Regions from separate parts of the Acidovorax sp. LjRoot194 genome, predicted to be linked through region 1. Evidence: predicted binding sites of a transcription regulator. Region 1 holds the regulator's gene; the other holds the start of a gene.
What was found. Region 1 encodes sigma-54, which starts transcription at its own class of promoters, with help from an activator protein. Its sites were predicted from a motif close to TGGCANGNAANCTGCTTT; they were not measured.
Positions count from the first base shown of each region.

Region 2: the regulator sigma-54 is predicted to act here: its motif matches at 2,324-2,341, upstream of ACSQ3N_RS19590 (ANTAR domain-containing response regulator).

Region 1 covers NZ_CAXUQB020000001.1:5,360,832-5,365,351, forward strand. Annotated here, with positions in the region: gene ACSQ3N_RS24285 (THUMP domain-containing class I SAM-dependent RNA methyltransferase) at 1-155, opposite strand, end outside; gene ACSQ3N_RS24290 (acyl-CoA thioesterase) at 177-653, opposite strand; gene ACSQ3N_RS24295 (glutaredoxin domain-containing protein) at 879-1,394, shown strand; gene ACSQ3N_RS24300 (RNA polymerase factor sigma-54) at 1,503-3,113, opposite strand; gene lptB (LPS export ABC transporter ATP-binding protein) at 3,213-4,007, opposite strand; gene lptA (lipopolysaccharide transport periplasmic protein LptA) at 4,004-4,520, opposite strand, start outside.
Region 2 covers NZ_CAXUQB020000001.1:4,303,240-4,307,759, reverse strand. Annotated here, with positions in the region: gene ACSQ3N_RS19595 (CmpA/NrtA family ABC transporter substrate-binding protein) at 1-1,197, opposite strand, end outside; gene ACSQ3N_RS19590 (ANTAR domain-containing response regulator) at 1,686-2,312, opposite strand; gene ACSQ3N_RS19585 (branched-chain amino acid ABC transporter substrate-binding protein) at 2,519-3,688, shown strand; gene tsaD (tRNA (adenosine(37)-N6)-threonylcarbamoyltransferase complex transferase subunit TsaD) at 3,832-4,520, shown strand, end outside.

The DNA.
Region 1 (4,520 bases):
AGCAGCAGCGCCTCGCGCCAGGAGGCGCGCAGCAGCACACCGCCCCGGCCGACCAGCAGGTCCTGCCCCGTGAGACCGGTGATGGCATGCACCTCGTCGGCCAGATAGCCCTCGACGCCCGCGGCGCAAGGAAGAAAGAGTTGGAGTTGGTTCATATCAGCGCAGAGGATAAGCCTTCAGGCCATGGGGGCGCCGGGTGCATCCGGTGCGGCGGGTGCGGCGGGTGCGCGCTGCAGCAGCAGTTGGCGGATCGATTCTGGAATGGTGGCGACCTTGCGGTCGCTGCGGCCGATGAAGACGATGCCGATCTTGCCGCGGGCCACCTCGCGCCCCGAGGTCTTCTCGGTCATGCGGAACACCAGGTCGAAGCCATAGCGGTTGAAATCCACCGGCGCCATCTCCACGCACATGGTCTCGCCATGAAAGCCCTCGGACTTGTACTGCGCCACGATGTCGCCCACCACGATGGACAGCCCGCCCACGTCGGCCTCCGGGTAGCCCAGCGACTGGAAGAAACGCACGCGCGCCTCGGACACCAGGCTCAGCAGCTGCGCGTTGTCCAGGTGCCCGCCCTGGTTCACATGGCTGATGTAGATCTGCATCTCGGTGGAAAAACCGAACTGCGCGGGAAGGTCGAAGACGATGCGGGCCATGGCTGGGCGGTGGGGGTGGAGCGGAGGTGGAAGCGTGGAACAAGGACAACGGGCGGGCACCCGCGGTGGCGGCGTGCATGCGGTACTGCGCAGGGCCGCTGGGTGCCGGGGATTTTCTGCAGCGACAGGCCCTGCGGCCCACGGCGGGTGGTGCCATGGGGCGGTGCGGCACATCCGGGCAGCTTCTTGCTGACAGCACGCCCGGTGTCTCTTATGCTCGCAGGCATGAGATTTTACCGGAGCCCCTCCCCCGGCCTTTTCCGCCAGGCCGTAGCCGCCACGCTGGCAATGGCCGCGCTGGTGCTGGCACCGATGGCGGGCGCCCAGACGCTCTACAAAACGGTGGGCCCGGACGGCCGGGTCGTCTACAGCGACAAGCCCCCAACGGGCGTGGGTGTGGACAAGGCGATGAAGCTGGACAACCTGCCGGTCAGCGTGGTGCCGGGTGCAGAGCCCCGCGCGGCCGACCGCAGCCCCAAGACCGAGCCCCCCGCCGCAGCACCCCGTGGCGACGTCGTGCTCTACATGGCCACCTGGTGCGGCTACTGCAAGGCCGCCAAGGCGTACCTGGCGCAAAAGGGCATTGCCTACCGCGAGCTGGACGTCGATACGCCGGTGGGCAAGGCGGCCTTTGCACAGATTGGCGGGCGGGGTGTGCCGGTGCTGCTCACCAACGGCCAGCGGTTGTCAGGCTTCAGCGCACAGTCCTACGACGCCGTTTTCGCGTCCCAGCGCAAGTAGCCTGGCCTCGCACCCCACCGCACCGCAGTTGGCGGGCCGGTGGGTGGGCGGCGATCCTCCGGCGCACGGCCCATCGCAGGTCCTGAAGGCCCTGCAGCGCTGACAGAGCTACAGCGCCTTGCGCAGATTGGCCGGCGCGATCTTGAGCGCTTCGCGGTACTTGGCCACCGTGCGGCGTGCGCACTCGATGCCCTGCTCCTTGAGCATCTCGGCGATCTGGCTGTCCGACAGCGGCTTGGTGGGGCTCTCGGCCGCGACGAACTGCTTGATCAGCGCGCGCACGGCGGTGCTCGACGCATTGCCGCCCGTCTCGGTGCCCAGGCCCGAGCCGAAGAAGTACTTGAGCTCGTAGGTGCCGATGGGCGTGGCCATGTACTTGGCGGTGGTCACGCGGCTGATGGTGGACTCGTGCAGGCCCAGCTCGTCGGCAATGTCGCGCAGCACCAGCGGGCGCATGGCCAGCTCGCCATGCGTGAAGAAGTTCTTTTGCCGCTCCACGATGGCGCGCGAGACGCGCAGGATGGTGTCGAAGCGCTGCTGGATGTTCTTGATGAACCAGCGCGCCTCCTGCAGGCGCTGCTGCATGCCCTGGTGGCCTTCGCCGCCCTTGTGGCCGCGCAGTGCGCCGGCGTAGATGTCGTGCACGCGCAGGCGCGGCATCACATCTGGGTTGAGCGCGACGATGAAATTGTGCTGCCCGTCGCGCCCGTTGGCGCGGCCCGCTTTGCGCACGATGACGTCGGGCACGATGATGTTGCGCTCCACGTCCACAAACTTGCGGCCCGGGCGCGGCTCCAGCCGGGCGATCAGGGCCATGGCGGCGCGGGTGCGCTCCTCCCCGTCGCCGCACAGCTGCGTCAGGCGGCGGATGTCGCGGCGCGCCAGCATCTCCAGCGGCTGCTGGCACACGCGCAGCGCGGTCTGCACGGTGTCGGGGTCGATCTCGCTGTCTTCGTCCGCGGCCAGGGCCTTGAGCTGCAGGGTCAGGCACTCGCCCAGCCCGCGCGCGCCCACGCCCACGGGCTCCAGGCTTTGCAACAGGCGCTGCGCCACCGTGAAGCGGTGCACCAGCTCTTCGATCTGCTCCAGGTCGTCGGGGCCGGCCAGGCTGATGGCCAGCTCTTCGAGCGGGTCTTCGAGGTAGCCGTCGTCGTTGAGCGATTCGATCAGGAACCGCAGCGCCGCGCGGTCCACCTCGGACAGGCGCAGCGACAGCGCCTGGCGGTGCAAAAAGGCGGTGAGCGATTCGTGCGTGCGGGCCAGCTCGGTGGCGTCGGCCTCGTCGCCTTCGGCATCGTTGCGGTTGCGGGCGGGCGCATCGCCGCCCCATTCGGTGTCGTTCGGCGCGACCTCGACGGTGCCGTCGCCGCTCCAGTCGGGCTCGTCGCTGGCGCTGCTGCCCGGCTCGGAGTCACCCAGCGGGCCGTCGGCCGCGGTGTCGCTGGACGTGCTGGCGGTGCTGGCGCCGGGTGCGTTGGAATACAGCGTGTCGTCCGCGCTGTACTCGTCGGGCTGGGCAGGAACGTCGGCCGCCTCCAGGCCGAACTCTTCGCGCGGAGCTTCTTCTGCGTTGCGCTCGAGAAACGGGTTTTCGTCGAGCATCTGCTCGACCTCCTGACCCAGCTCCAGCGTGGACAACTGCAGCAGCCGGATGGACTGCTGCAGCTGCGGCGTGAGCGCCAGGTGCTGCGAAACGCGCAGTGACAGGCCGGGCTTCATCGGGCAGCCGCCTTGCGGCCTGCACGGCGCGCGGCGCACGCCGCCCCGCGGGGTGGCAAAAGGGAGAGGCGGGGGTCGAACGTACGGTCCATCGGTCTGCTACATGCGGAAGTGTTCGCCCAGGTACACCCGGCGCACTTCGGCGTTGTCGACGATCTCGGAAGGGGTTCCCTGCGCCAGCACTTGGCCGTCGCTGATGATGAACGCGTGGTCGCAGATGCCCAGCGTCTCGCGCACGTTGTGGTCGGTGATGAGCACGCCGATGCCGCGCGCCTTGAGGAAGCCGATGATGCGCTGGATCTCGATCACCGCGATGGGGTCGATGCCGGCGAAGGGCTCATCCAGCAGGATGAAGCGTGGCTGCGTGGCCAGCGCGCGGGCGATCTCCACCCGGCGGCGCTCGCCCCCGGACAGGGCCATGGCGGGCGAGGCCCGCAGGTGGTCCACCCGCAGCTCCTGCAGCAGGGCGGTGAGGCGCTCTTCGATGGCCTCGCGCGGGAGCGGCTGGCCGTTGTCGCCGCGCTGCAGCTCCAGCACGGCGCGCACGTTTTCCTCGACCGACAGCTTGCGGAAGATGGACGCCTCCTGCGGCAGGTACGACAAACCCAGGCGCGAACGGCGGTGGATGGGCATGTGGGCGACCGACTGGCCGTCGATACGGATGTCGCCCGCATCGCTGCGCACCAGGCCCACGATCATGTAGAACGAGGTCGTCTTGCCCGCGCCGTTGGGCCCGAGCAGCCCGACGACTTCGCCCTTTTGCACGGTGAGCGACACATCCTTGACGACCTTGCGGCTGCCGTACGACTTGGCCAGGTGCTGCACCTCCAGCCGACTGCCGACCTGTGGGTCTGCAGCCGCGGGTCCGCTGGAGTGGACAGGCTGCGCGCTCACTTGGCGCCGCCGCCGAGGGTGTTGCTGGGGCGCAGCGCCGGGGCCGACGACGGCGCGGCAGGTGCAGCGGCGCCCGGTGGCGGGTCCTTGGGCGCCAGCACTGCGCGCACGCGGCTGCCAGGGGCCGGGGTGTCGCCTGCGGTGCTGGTGGACGGCTTGCGCTGGCCGTCCACGGTGAACACGTCGGTCAGGTTGTTGTAGACGATGACGGCGCCGGTGATCTCGTCGCTCAGCACCGCACCGCGGTAGCGGCGCAGCTCGGCGCGGGTGATGAAGCGCACGTTGTCGGCCTTGCCGTCGTACTCGATGACCTCGCTCTCGCCCTCGATGAACTCGTCGGGCGCACCGGGCACGGTGTCGCGCTTTTGGCGAAAGAACGCGCGCTTGCCCGCCTCGGCCGTCACCACCCCGTACTGGTAGCCCTCGGCGTCCTGGCGCACATCCAGCCGCGCACCGCGCAGGATGATGGACCCCTTGGTCATGACCACGCGGCCGGTGAACACGCTGGTTTGC
Region 2 (4,520 bases), 1.1 Mb from region 1:
GTCCCACACCACGCCGTCCATGAACTTGCTGCTGCGCATTTCGGTCTTGGGCACCGGGGTCTTCGATGCGGCGGCGGCCTGCTTGTAGACGTCGATGCGGTTCACGGCCTTGGCCACGTTCAGGTAGTCAGGGTGGTCCTTGATCAGGCCCCAGCGCTTGTGCTGCGTGAGGAACCACATGCCGTCCGACAGGTACGGGAAGTTCACCGCGCCGTCGTTGAAGAACTTCATGTGGTTGGGGTCGTCCCAGGTCTTGCCCATGCCGTCCTGGTAGCGGCCCAGGATGCGCTGGTTGATCGCATCGACACCCGTGTTCACGTAGGCCTTGCCGGCAATGGTCTCGGCCATCTTGTTCTTGTTGGCCAGGCCTTCGTCGATCCACTTGCTCGCCTCCAGGATGGCGGCCGTCACGGCGCGCGCCGTGTTGGGGTACTTCTGCACGAACTCGGACGTGGTGCCCAGCACCTTCTCGGGGTGGTCCTTCCAGATGTCCTGCGTGGTGGTGGCGGTTACGCCGATACCGTCCATGATGGCGCGGTGGTTCCAGGGCTCGCCCACGCAGAAGCCGTCCATGTTGCCCACGCGCATGTTGGCCACCATTTGTGGCGGCGGCACGGTGATGACCTTGGCGTCCTTCATCGGGTTGATGCCGTTGGCCGCCAGCCAGTAGTACAGCCACATGGCGTGCGTGCCGGTGGGGAAGGTCTGCGCGAAGGTGTACTCGCGCTTTTCGCTGGCCATCAGCTTGGCCAGGCCCGCGCCGTTGACCGCGCCTTTGTCCGCCAGCTTCTTGGACAGCGTGATGGCCTGGCCGTTGTGGTTGAGGTTCATCAGCACGGCCATGTCCTTCTTGGGGCCGGCCAGGCCCAGGTGCACGCCATACACCAGGCCGTACAGCACGTGGGCAAAGTCGAGTTCGCCGTTGACCAGCTTGTCGCGCACACCGGCCCAGGAGGCTTCCTTGGTGGGGATGATGGTCACGCCGTATTTCTTGTCGATGCCCAGCACCGAGGCCATCACCACGCTGGCGCAGTCCGTCAGCGGGATGAAGCCGATCTTGACTTCCTTCTTCTCGGGGGCGTCCGAGCCCTGGGCATGCACCAGCGCACGCAGCGCGGGGCTGACGCCAACGGCGCCCACGGTAGCGGCCTGCAGCACGGTGCGGCGGTTGAGGCTGGTTTTGAGCAGATCGGTCATGGGGCACTTCCTCGTAGCGTTAAAAACAAAAAGGCGTCCACACCACACCCCGCGAGATGCACGCATGCATACGTCGGGGCGGGTGGGGACGCCTTTGTCCATTGCCAAGCATTGGGGCTTGGCATCAGCACCGGCCCGCCATTGGGCCGCTGCTGTCAGGGGCAAGACCTTCATTGGTCTTGCCAGGGTTAACGCAAGCTGCGTGCCAACCTGTGACGCACCAGCTGCGCGCCAAGGCGGCGCAGTAATTGCTATGTAATTGATAGCTGGTAGCGCTTGTCTATCAAGCGGTAGCGGCCAGTTTTAATCAAATGGTTGTGCGATGGGTGCTGCAGGAGCGCCCGCACTGCCTTTGTGCGGTGCACCATCTGGGAGTGGTGGTGAGAACTGGGCGGGGCCCGGGCAGGGACGCCAGGCAAAGGCCGACGCGCAGCACATCGAGAAGCCCCTTGCTGCAGGCGAGCAGTGCCTATGGGGATGTCACGGGTTCAGCCCAGCAGGTCCATCACATCCAGCATCCGCTGGGCGACGTCCACGAGCTTCAGGCCCTTGTCCATAGCCGTCTTGCGCAGCTTCTCGTACGCTGCCTGCTCGGTCAGGTTCTGGCGCTGCATCAGCAGGCCCTTGGCGCGGTCGATGGTCTTGCGGTCCTTGAGCTCGGTCTTGGCATCGGCCAGCTCGGCGCGCAGGGCCTGTTCGTGCTGAAAGCGCGCCATCGCCACGTCCAGAATGGGGCGGATGCGCTGGGGCGACAGACCGGCCACGATGTAGGCCGACACGCCCGCGGCCACTGCGGCCTTCACGTGCGATGTGTCCTCGTCGTTGGTGAACATCACGATGGGCCGGCGTTCGTCGCGCGTGGCGACCACCACATGCTCGAGCGCGTCGCGGGCCTCGCTCTCAGCGTCCACGATGATCAGGTCGGGTTGCAACTGGGCGATGCGCTCGCTCAGGAACACGTCAGCCGGCAGTGTGGCCACCAGGTTGAAGTTGTTCTCCAGCAGCCCGATGCGCAGCGCCCGCGAACGCTCCGCCTGCAATACGGCGTGTTCGTCGTCGGGATCGGCAATGGCCAGGTCCGGGGCCACCACCACGATGCGCAAAGACTCGTTCATACCCCGAAGCATAAGCAATTTTTACGCCACAAATTGGTGCGCTACAGCGGTGCAAGACGTCCGATCATCACATCACCGAAGCATTTATGCCTTGCAGGGCCTGAAACTTGCTAATAGTTTGATGATTGGCAGGGCATACCCGATAGCCGCCTTCCATTCGCTCGCATATACATCTGGTCACATTGACATACTGATGAGGAATCTGCATGAACAAGCTTAACGACCGGCGCCGTTTTCTTTCCGCCGGCCTGGCCTTGACCGTGGTCACGTCTGCGGCGCTGCTGCTCCTGTCCGGGTGCAGCAAGGTGCCCGACACCATCAAGATCGGCGTGGCCCAGCCCTTGAGCGGCCCGCTGGGGGCGCTGGGGCAGGACTTGCTCAACGGCGTGAACCTGGCGGTGGCCGAGCTGAACAAGGGCGGCTACACCGTGGACGGCAAGCGCGTGACGCTGGAGGTGGTCTCGGTGGACGACAAGGCCGACGCCGCCACCGGCAAGACCGTGGCCCAGCAACTGGTGGATGCGGGTGTGGTGGCGGTCATCGGCCACCTGAACTCGGGCGTGAGCATCGAGACCGCGCCCATCTACGCGGCCAAGGACATTGCGCAGATCGCCATCTCCACCAACCCCAAGTTCACGCAGCTGGGCTTTCCCACCACGTTCCGCATGGTCGGCAACGACACCCTGCAGGCGCGCGCCATCGGCTCGTTCGCGGCCACGCAGCTCGGCGCCTCGCGCTACGCCGCGCTGGACGATGGCACGCCCTACGGCAAGGGCCTGGCCGACGGCGCGGCCGCACAGCTCAAGACCGAGAAGAAAGAGGTCGTGGTGCGCAAGTCATTCGACGACAAGACCACGGCGTTCAATGAACTGGCCGGCGAGCTCAAGGCCGCCAAGGTCGAGGTCATCGTCTCCACCCTGAACGACTTTCAGGCGCTGGCGCTGCTCGAAGCCCTGCGCAAGGTCGACCACACCAAGGTCAGCCTGCTGGGCGGCGACACCATCAAGACCACCGACATGGTCAAGGGCGCCGGCATCATCGACGGCATCTACGCCACGTCGCCCGTGCTGGAGGCCAAGGAATTCGCCACCGGCAAGCCCTTCCTCGAAAAGTACATCGAGGCCTACAAGAAGCCGCCGGCCTACGGTGGCCACTACAGCTACGACAGCATGTACGTGCTGTCTGCCGCCATCCAGAAGGCCAAGTCGGCAGAGCCCTCAGAGATCACCAAGGCGATGCACAGCATCAACGGCTATGCGCCGGTGATCGGCACCATGACCTGGGACGACAAGGGCGAGCAGCGCTACGGCGCCGTGGGCGTGTACGAACTGCGCAGCGGCAGCTGGGAGTTGCGGATGCGGTCGGACCGTTGGTAGCAGTCCCCTGAGGTTGCGCCGTGCCGGTGGGTTGAACCCCTTCTGCGCACCACGCTCACCCACAAAGCCCCTGCCGGCCACCGCCCGCAGGGGCTTTGTGCTTTGGCGGTGGGCCATCCCGGTGCGGGTTTTACACTCGGGCGATGAGTTTGCTGATCCTTGGAATCGAATCCTCCTGCGATGAAACCGGCGTGGCCCTGGTGCGCTCCAGCGGCGACACCGCCGTGCCCACCCTGCTGTCGCACGCGCTGCACAGCCAGATCGAGATGCACCAGGCCTATGGTGGCGTGGTCCCCGAGCTGGCCAGCCGCGACCACATCCGCCGTGTGCTGCCGCTGACCACGCAGGTGCTCACCGAGTCTGGCCACACGCTGGCGGACGTGGACGTGGTGGCCTACACCCGCGGCCCTGGCCTGGCCGGCGCCTTGCTGGTGGGCGCTGGCGTGGCCTGTGCGCTGGGTGCGGCGCTGGGCAAGCCCGTGCTGGGCGTGCACCACCTCGAAGGGCATCTGCTGTCGCCCTTCCTGAGCGCGGACCCGCCGGAGTTTCCGTTTGTGGCCCTGCTGGTGTCGGGCGGCCATACGCAGTTGATGCGCGTGGACGGCGTGGGCCGCTATGAGATCTTGGGCGAGACCATCGACGACGCCGCCGGCGAGGCCTTCGACAAGTCCGCCAAGCTCATGGGCCTGGGCTACCCCGGCGGCCCGGCGTTGTCGCGGCTGGCGGAGCAGGGCAGTGCCACGGCGTTCAAACTGCCGCGGCCTCTATTGCATAGCGGGGACCTCGATTTTTCTTTTGCGGGGCTCAAGACGGCGGTGCTCACGCAGGCCAA